DNA from 3 places in the Cytobacillus sp. Bac17 genome. Region 1 is predicted to be linked to each of the others. Evidence: predicted binding sites of a transcription regulator. Region 1 holds the regulator's gene; each other region holds the start of a gene.
What was found. Region 1 encodes LexA, which represses DNA repair genes until DNA is damaged. Its sites were predicted from a motif close to CGAACATATGTTCG; they were not measured.

Region 1 (3,261 bases):
GTAATTCTTTACTCTTTTAATATTATCGGGTGTCCTTTTTTTTCACAACCAATAGGGTCAGGAAAAGGACAAAAAAGCCGGTTTGTTACTATATTGACACAAAAAGACCCGGCGTATGTAAAAAAAGCGGAGATAGCCGGTAATAGAAGTCATCTCCGCTTTCTATTAAAAGAAGGAATACAGCATTGTGTATCCCTTGCAATTATAATATTAGTGAAGGCGGTTTTTATTTTGGAAGTCTTTTAGCTTTTTCGGAGTTACGTCATTTCCTTTCGGGTCAACGATTGTAACACCTTTAAGCGTGTTCAGCATGCCAGAGCGAAAAGTCTCCAAATACTCTTTGCGGAGAGAAGTCTGTTCTTTTGCTTCTGCTTCTGTTAAACCTGATTCCTTTGCCTTCTTTGCCAGTTCATTAATTCGGGCAAGTTTTTGTTTTGGCAGCATATATTAAAGCTCCTTTATATCAAAAGTTTACCTTTGGATATTCTGATAGAAGTTTTTATTATACAATAGCTTCAGATATGGAACAATACTGAAACTCAACTGCCATCATACTAAAAAAGAACACTTTTGACAAGAAAAGTGCTCTATTCAACAAGTGATTCCATATACTCTTTATACCTTCTGTGGACTGTTGCTTTTGAGATATTATAGCCAAAGCCTCTGAGTGTTGCAGCAATCTCTGCAAATGTTAACTCGTTTTTCCTTAGCCGGACAATTTCCTCTATCGGCACCTCTATTCTTTCTCTGCCGCCATTTGTTCCCTGATTGCTTAAGTTCTTCTCGGGGCGGTATCCCTTATCAACAGCCCGCTGCATGCCGCGTCTAATTTTGATGTTATGAAGCTTTCTCTGATATTCTTCTACCATCCCAACAATGTTCAGCACCATCGAATCTGATTCCGAAAGCTCGAGCTGGCCGTTATTCGAAATGCTGTACAGCTGAACTTCTTCCTTTAGGATGCAATGGAGTATCGCTATCTTTGCATTACCCCGCCCCAGCCTGGTTTCATCCTGAATGAGGACAACCTTGATATCCTTTTCTTTAATTAAGTCTAAAAGCTCCAATATACCGTCTCTTTCAAGGTCATATCCACTGGCCTGTTCGCGTATCACCTTGACTACTTCAAAATCATGCTTTTTCGCCAGATTCACCAGCTCTTCTTCCTGTCTTGAAAGGGACGTTTCCTGAGTATCCTTTGTTGTACTAACCCTGCAGTAAATAATTGCTTTCATAACTTCTCCTTATTCATAAAAGTCTGAACTGGCAAGCTCTTTATAAGGCTCGTCATCCAGTGCTTTTACTGGAATAACAATTTCATCGCCCGGAAAAATCCTGCCTGCCGCTATCTCATTATTTTGTTCGACCCAATTAATAAATTGATCTGTAGACAGCGAATGTTCAGCCGAAAAACTCTCAGCAATTTCCCATAAAGAGTCACCTTCTGCAACAGTGACTTTCACAAACTTTTCCGTATCAGGTGTCTCTATCTGAATGAGCATAATAAACGATGCTGTCAGGCTTAAAACGAAGAGAATAATAGCATAAGAATATGATTTCCACAATTTTTTCAGCATGATATACCACCTCTAAAAGAATGTATGTTCGCATTTGATGTTTTTATTATAGACCGAACATTTGTTTTGTGTCAATAAAAATTCGAACTTATGTTTGTATCATATGGTAATTGATGCTATAATTGAGACAACAAAAACATACGAGGTGCGTAAAGATGGTGAAATTATCAAAAAGGCAGCAAGATATATTAGAGTTTATTAAAGAGGAAGTTAAATTGAGAGGCTATCCGCCTTCTGTAAGGGAGATCGGGGAAGCAGTCGGCCTGGCTTCAAGCTCAACAGTTCACGGCCATCTCGCCCGTCTTGAAAGCAAAGGGCTGATCCGCAGAGATCCTACTAAACCGCGCGCCATTGAAATTTTAGATCTGGACGAGTCTTCTCACATCCCTAAGGTCAGTGCAGTCAATGTTCCGATCGTCGGTAAAGTAACTGCAGGGCAGCCGATAACAGCCATTGAAAATGTTGAAGAATACTTCCCTCTTCCAGAAAGAATGGCACCAGCTGATGAGCATGTATTCATGCTTGAAATCATGGGGGAAAGTATGATTGAAGCCGGAATCCTTGATGGCGACTATGTCATCGTCAAACAGCAGAGCACTGCTAATAATGGAGATATCGTGGTTGCCATGACAGAGGAAGATGAAGCAACTGTCAAAAGATTCTTTAAAGAAAAAGACTATATCCGGCTTCAGCCGGAAAACTCTACAATGGAACCTATCATCCTTCGAAATGTTTCCATCCTTGGCAAAGTTATAGGTGTATACCGCCATATGCATTAATAGAATGATAAAAAGCAGGCAGCCACTGCCTGCTTTTTATTTTTTCCAATTTTAAGAAGGTTATCAGTTCCTATTACCTGATGCTATTAGTGAAATCATACGAAAGTAACTGATACCTTTTCTGTTGGTACTAAGTTGCAGTCATGTATGACTATTTTATTATTCAGAAAATTCGGTATTTTTATGCATATTATTTTATAGCCACTTTCTATATAATGGTAATACACCGAGAATCAACCTAAGGTCGCTTGTCCAAAATCTCGACTTTAGGAGTGTGAAGAAAAAATGTTTTTGAACATTACCTTCGCTTTGTTGATTGGTGGGCTGGTCGGTGTCGTTGGACATATTCGGAAAGAAGGCAAAATGGTCAAACCCAGAAGGACAAAAAAATTCATCTATCTGGGGGTCTTTGAAGAAGTAATCATGGGGGCTTTAGCGGCTGTTTTTTTGGTCGTATCTTCAGATCCTGACTCTGCCTTAAAGGTAGTGCTCCTTGCGGTAATTGCAGGATTTGGAGGAGATGCACTGCTGACATGTCTCGATTTCCTAAAGATCAGACATAAAGAATAGAGAGATGCAGGGAAATACAAATTAGTTAAAACCTCGTTCACTTAGAAACGGGGTTTTTGTATTTTAGCTATGTAAAAACCCCCTGCTCATGCAAACAGAGTGTTTTCGAATTTTTAAAGTAATTGCTCATGTAGTGTTCGTTGCTCCAAGGGATGTACTTGCGTACGAAACATAAATACTAATCCTTGCCGTTAGAAATCCTCTTTAACTATTTTTTCAAAACTGCTCCTTCTGCTGAACCAATGGGCAATTAAGTATAGTGAAACTAAGATAAAAAAGGAATAAGCAAAGGCCCAATGGATTTTTTTATATAAGTGCAGCATTGGTGTTTTATA
Region 2 (3,261 bases), on a different contig from region 1:
ACATTCCGTTCAATCCGCCGGCAACTAAGGACACATGCATCCATTGTGGTAAAGAAGCGAAGCATACGGTTTGGTTTGCGCGAGCTTATTAAGCTGTGAGTGTGAAATATTACGTGATCTTTCAGGGTCAATTATTTAGGTCCGCCTCACTCAGGCGGACTTTTTTCTTAAAGATGATTGAATGAACGTCCAGGTTTCACAGTAAAGCATTCGAATAAGGAACTTAAACATATTTTATTGAACTGATTAATATGTTAAAATCAAAAATGTCTAAAAATTTAGATAAAATTTTCGGACAATGTTATTATGACAATCAATATATTGGCATGAAAATACTATGGGGAACAGATCTCAAATAACTTTATAGGTATTGAAAGGGGAAAATCATTTGAATCAAACATTATTAATTATTGATGCCCAACAGGAGTTAATTGATGGGAATATAAAAGAAAGTAAAGTTTTTAATAAAGAGCGGCTTATTGGGAATATCAATTTAGTGATCGAAAAGGCAAAGCAATCCAGTATTCCAGTTGTCTTTGTTAGGGATTTAGATGTTGCTGAAGGGAAAGGCAAAGGATTTCAGGTTCACGAAGAAATTAATGTGCCTGCGGAAACGAAGTTCTTTGATAAAGCTGCGACGAATTCCTTCCATGGAACAGGACTGCTGGATCACCTTAAATCTCAAAAGGTCAAGCATGTTGTTATAATGGGGTGTAAAACCCAGCACTGTATAGACAGTGCAGTTAGAACCGCAACTATTAGTGGATTGGATGTCACATTAGTAGGTGATGGACATTCAACAACGGACAGCGATGCTTTAAGTGCAGAACAAATTATCAAGCATCATAATGATACTCTTCACGGCCATTACAATGTGGAACATTTTTCAGTTGTCAGAAATGCAGCGGAAGACTTGTTTCATCCGATACATGATTCATATAGGTGAATTGAAATTATAGTATAGAGATATTCCTTATTAACAATAGATTCCCAATTTCTTACTGTGAAATTGGGATATTTAATTTGTGAAAGATAGGCATTCATGAAAGTAGAGGTATACAGGAATTTCCTGAACATCAAGAATGCTGCCCCCGTATTTTTTCCCCTTTTTTCGCTTTTAGAATCCATTTTATAAACTGTTGCCTGTCATATAAACGCATATTGTTTGCTTCGGCAAATTCAATTGCTTGACGGGTGAAACGCTCATTTGTGATGACCCAGCATTCAGCAGCATCAAAAATATCCATTTGCCTTAAAGTTTTTTGGACTAGGCGTATTCCGACTTCTCTTTTATGGCTTTTGACTTTAACAATCACTTGATACCCCGATGGAGAGGCGAGTAAAAAACTTATATCCGGATTCTCATCAATCGGTTTTGTAACTATATAACCAAGTTTGGATAATAGAGAGATGGAGAAATCCTCTAATTGCTCATCTGAAAGTTTGCTGATCAGCCAGATTTCGGAATCCGCCTGACTTTTCTGATCACGGCGAAACCAAAACAATCCGTAAACGAGATAGAAAATCACCTCTCCCAAAAAAGTCAGAAATGCATTTTCCCAATTGTTCGTATTCATAAAGACAATAATCGGCACCAGGATGATCATAAACCAAAGTATTAGATGATGACGTTCATTCAACCTGTAACACATCCTTCATTCTAAAAGTCTTCTAATCTTGTTATATCACAAATCATTTGGGCGGCAAGAATAGGAATATCTAAAAAGATTGGAATCGCCAAAATATATTGGTAAAATTTACATTTACGAACATGTGTTTTATAATATTATTATCTTAAAATGGAGGTAGAATACTTGAGGCCGGAACTAAGAAAGGATTTGGAAGTAAAAGATTTCCTCAGCTATTATTGGTTAAAAGAAGAACTGCAAGTTTTTTGCAGAGAGAATGGAATGAGTGCTGCTGGCTCTAAAATGGAGATTACGGATAGAATAGCAGCATTTCTTCAGACAGGAGAAATAAACAAGCCAGCAAAGAAAAAAAAGTCCCCTTCTAAAGATGTTTTGTCAGAATTAAATTTAGATACTGTCATCACAGAAAATCACCGCTGCAGCCAGACCGTAAGAGCCTTCTTCAAATCAATTATCCCTAAATTTCATTTTTCGACTTATATTCAAAATTATTTTAAAGAAAATGCAGGCAAAACATATCGTGATGTGGTTCATGCTTGGTATGAAGAGGAAGAAAGAAAAAAGAATCCGTCTTATAAAAAACAAATAGGGTCTCAATTCGAATATAATCAGTTCACCAGAGATTATTTTGCAGACCCAAAAAACAAAGGCAGTAATCGAGAAGAGGCCATTAAAGCCTGGAATGTATTAAAAAAACTGCCAGGAAGCAACAAATACAGAGGCTGATTTACATATGAAAGCAGGTTTGAAGTTAATCAATTAATTAGAGTAGATGCAGAATGGAATTTAATGGGCAGGAATGGGTGTGGTTGAAAGGGTTTGGAGCAACAACTAATTGTGGATGAATTACCCAATGTAAGTTTTATAATGGAGGTCTCCAAATGAAGATTCGGCTTACGGAATTTAGCGATAATTGGGCTTTAATGTATGAAGTAGAGGCACAGTTTCTCAAAACCATCTTTAAAGATGACATCATAAAATGTGAACATTTTGGCAGTACTGCGGTCCAGGGGATGAAGGCAAAGCCTGTAATCGATATGATATTTATTGTGAAGGACATCGAAAAGATAGACAGTTTTAATGAAGAAATGAAAAACCTAGGATATGAGGCTGCTGGTGAATGGGGAATTACAGGAAGACGATTATTTCGAAAAGGCGGGGAAAACCGATCTCATCATTTGCATTTCTATCAATTTGATAACCCCCAAATAGAACGGCACCTAATATTTAGAGATTATCTGCGGTCCCATCCTGCTGAAGCAGCAAGGTACACTAAATTCAAGGAAGAATTAGCAAAAAGGTTTGATGACACAAGTGAGTATAGCCAAGCAAAAAAGGCATTTGTGAAGGAAATGGAGAAAAAAGCACTTGTTTGGTCTGGGGAAGCAAGGAAATTAAATGCAGAGGAATAGCAATATGCTCTCATTCCTTCACAATTATGGCATTAGGTTAAAAGGATTTTAATTACAGCCAATGTGCTTAACAAACTTTTGGTATGCTTTTGCAGTAATCATTGAAATTAAATAAATGCTTATGAATGAAGCAACAGATACGAAGAGTAAATAAATTACTGTATAAGGTTTAGGAATATCCACATTGAAAAAGGCAAATA
Region 3 (3,261 bases), on a different contig from region 1:
CGGGTTACAGGAAAAGAATTTAACACTTCAAATTGCTACACGTATTAAAGATATTTTAACCCTTGAATATGATAATGTTTCAATCCGGATGAGTCGGACTGGAGATCAAACTGTCTCCTTATCTGAGCGCACGAATGCAGCCAATGCTTGGGGAGCTGACTTCTTATTATCAGTTCATATTAACGCAGGTGGTGGTACAGGATATGAGGATTATGTTTATCCAGGAGTTGGGGCACCCACCACCACTTATCAAAACAATATTCATGCTGAGATAATTAAGCTGGTAGATTTCTATGATAGGGGTAAGAAACAGGCTAACTTCCACATGCTACGTGAATCAGCTATGCCGGCACTTCTTACCGAAAATGGTTTTATTGATAATGCCAATGATGCAGGTAAATTAAAATCAGCTACTTTTATTGAAAATCTCGCTCGTGGCCATGTGAATGGAATCGTGAAGAGTTTCAATCTTCCAAGAAAGAGCTCTGCAGTATATCATACTGTTGTTTCTGGAGATACAGTTTACTCTTTAAGCAGAACTTATGGAAGCACTGTGCAACAAATCAAAGATTGGAATAACCTTGATGATAATTACACTATTTATGTTGGACAAGTGCTTCGAGTTAAGTAAATAAGAAAAGCCCTTCTCAATGGAGAGGGGCTTTTTCCTTTACCAAACGAATGTGAATTATTCCTCTTACGCCTTCTTTCACAAGCAATGTTTCACCATAAGCCTTCATAATTTTTCTCACTGCATAATCTATTTCTGACATTCTAACTGGTCTGTTAATATTAGAAATACTTATGTGTTTATTTTCTCCATCAGTGCTAAACACTACCCTAGTGTCCTTACAGTCATATACTTTAACCTTTTGACCAGCTAAGGGACCCTTCTCCACTCTTGAAACTAATTCAATGTTTTCCTTTGTAACATCTTTAAATTTCATTAAAAACACCCTCTCATTTATATCGTTTATATAAATAATGCTCCAGTAACTCCTGGACTTTATTCCGGATACGAGGATTAAAATAATTATGCTGTTCTTCAAACCCTTTATATATGAATAAAAACATTGTAAAATCTTCGTCCCTGGCTACTTGCTCAACCTTCATCCTATCTTTCCTCATGGCATTCTTCGTTTCTTTTAAGTCCCTTTGTACAGCCTTTATTGTTTCCTCAATTAATTGAAGATAAGGCTCTTTTAGCTTAAAGCCCGCCTTATCAATTATGATTCGATCGCGTTCCAGAATGGTCAGCAGCATAGGAAGATACATTGCTTGTTCTAAAATATCGCGGTCTTTCTCTGGAATCCTGGTCATCTCTATACCCTTTCAACACCCGTAATTTCTTCAATCATTATTTTTCTTTTTCCTTCATCACATTCAAATAAAATGTATTTCATTAGCATATCCACCTTATCGACTATTCCAGTAATAGCCTTAAAAAAACCATCCTGCCAGATCGTCACCTTAATTGGTATTGTATTATTCAGTGAATCCATAACAACAAATCCAATCTCTTCAAACTCCTGTTCATCCAGCTGTGGCTTCTTTTGTTTCTTATCATCATAGGTTATCTGTTTAAGCATTTTTACATGCTCAGGCATAAAGAATGCAGATTGCCATTTCTTTTTTCCGCGATCACGAATCATTTCCTTTCAGCTCCTTATACTATAAATTATACAAACATTTGTTCGAAAATCAACTTGAAATCGAACGCGTGTTTGTATATTATTATGTCAAAAGGAGCTGAAAGTGATGAATTGCTTATTTAAATACTCAATGGAAAATAAATTACCGATTGATTTAATCTATATAAATGATGCTGGGGAGCTTACACACAGATCAGTTATTGTAAGAAAAATAACTGTGGAGGGCATTTTGACTTTTGATATTGGTAAACAGCAGCTGAGATCATTTAAACGAGCAAACATTTTATCAGCTGCCAAACAACGTAGAAAAAGAGGGGTAAATTATGCGTAAACTATCGAAGAGACAAAAGGAAACTTTAGAAGCCATAAATCAATATATAAATAAACACAATTATCCACCGGCATTTCGTGACATTGCAGATATGTTGGGATTAAAATCACCATCCACAGTTAGTGATCTGCTTCATAAATTAAAAGACAAAGGATATATCAGCTGGGAGCCAACACCACCAAGAACGCTGCGCATAATAAAAACCGCCTCTTAATTGAGACGGTTTGTTTTTTATTATTTTAAGTTGCTGAATATAAAATCTTCAACTTTAGGTACCCCTGTGTTTTTGTCAGAGAAAAAAATAGCGGCATAACTACCATCTTCATTTTCCCATTTATATGAGGTTAAAGTGGCGTGGCTCATTTTAGTTTCATTGCTTAAAGTTCCTTCCTGCCCAATAATTGACACCACTTCCTCATAAGTCATTCCTTTATGAATTAGATCAGATTCAGCTTTGCTTACTAATGGTTCCGTTTCCTTAACCTCCTGGACTACACTCGCTGCTTCTTCAGTTGATTTTGGTGCAACATTGTCTTCATACCATTGATCAGTTTCTTCGTCAGACATTTCATCAACTACTGGTGAATTCCCAAGAGGTATTAAAATTAATACCGAGACAACGAGTGCTAATGCACTAATTGAAAGTCGCTTGGCGCCGTATTTTTCCCTCTTGAACAAAAAGAAAATAGTAAGCATTCCTAATGCGACTGTTATTACAAAAAGCCCAACAAACAAATAATACATTATTTAATCCTCCTCAAGATCTGCTAAATCATCAATAGATACTCCTAATTTACGTGCAATAATTGCCGATTGTTTCAAATCTGGCTGAGTTTTATTTTGTCTCCATTTTGAAAAGGTGGTTTCCGTTACTTCACAAGCTTTAGCGATATGTTTGTTCTTTAACCCCTGCTTATCCATCCAATAATCTATTTTATTTTTAAACATATGTGGCCTCCAATAGCTTTTATAACCATTTCCACACTTTGATTTGAATTCCTTTAAAGATAAGTTTGATAAAAATTTAACTTTTCTTTGAAAGACAGGCAATTTTATAGTCAAATGCCCATATATTGTATCAGACACTGACAGAAAGAGGTGGAGATACATGATTAATGGAATAATAAGAAGCATTTTTGATGGTTATAGGGAAAGTGAGGTGACTAAGAGGAGAATGTATGAAAGCAGTTTTAATGAACTGGATGAAACTGAATATCTATTTTCCTCTGACTATCTTAATCAACTGTATTTCAGCGCAAAAACTGCAGATGATTGCTG

Region 2: NR125_RS06970 (DUF6434 domain-containing protein) is a predicted target of LexA. The motif match lies at 1,767-1,780, and genes of this name have one in related genera.
Region 3: NR125_RS14525 (YolD-like family protein) is a predicted target of LexA. The motif match lies at 1,684-1,697, and genes of this name have one in related genera.

Annotation. Positions count from the first base shown of each region.
Region 1 is NZ_JALJRC010000001.1:388,229-391,489, forward strand. Features, by position in the region: gene NR125_RS01950 (DUF896 domain-containing protein) at 211-444, opposite strand; gene NR125_RS01955 (YneB family resolvase-like protein) at 588-1,235, opposite strand; gene yneA (cell division suppressor protein YneA) at 1,245-1,577, opposite strand; gene lexA (transcriptional repressor LexA) at 1,733-2,356, shown strand; gene NR125_RS01970 (DUF4257 domain-containing protein) at 2,642-2,926, shown strand; gene NR125_RS29870 (hypothetical protein) at 3,252-3,261, shown strand, end outside.
Region 2 is NZ_JALJRC010000003.1:67,481-70,741, reverse strand. Features, by position in the region: gene proS (proline--tRNA ligase) at 1-92, shown strand, start outside; gene NR125_RS06980 (cysteine hydrolase family protein) at 389-946, shown strand; gene NR125_RS06975 (restriction endonuclease) at 1,077-1,640, opposite strand; gene NR125_RS06970 (DUF6434 domain-containing protein) at 1,815-2,375, shown strand; gene NR125_RS06965 (GrpB family protein) at 2,531-3,061, shown strand; gene NR125_RS06960 (hypothetical protein) at 3,110-3,261, opposite strand, start outside.
Region 3 is NZ_JALJRC010000011.1:35,755-39,015, reverse strand. Features, by position in the region: gene NR125_RS14540 (N-acetylmuramoyl-L-alanine amidase) at 1-631, shown strand, start outside; gene NR125_RS14535 (DUF1827 family protein) at 648-947, opposite strand; gene NR125_RS14530 (YhjD family protein) at 961-1,320, opposite strand; gene NR125_RS14525 (YolD-like family protein) at 1,323-1,652, opposite strand; gene NR125_RS14520 (hypothetical protein) at 1,783-1,983, shown strand; gene NR125_RS14515 (LexA family protein) at 1,976-2,197, shown strand; gene NR125_RS14510 (hypothetical protein) at 2,218-2,727, opposite strand; gene NR125_RS14505 (helix-turn-helix transcriptional regulator) at 2,731-2,931, opposite strand; gene NR125_RS14500 (hypothetical protein) at 3,092-3,261, shown strand, end outside.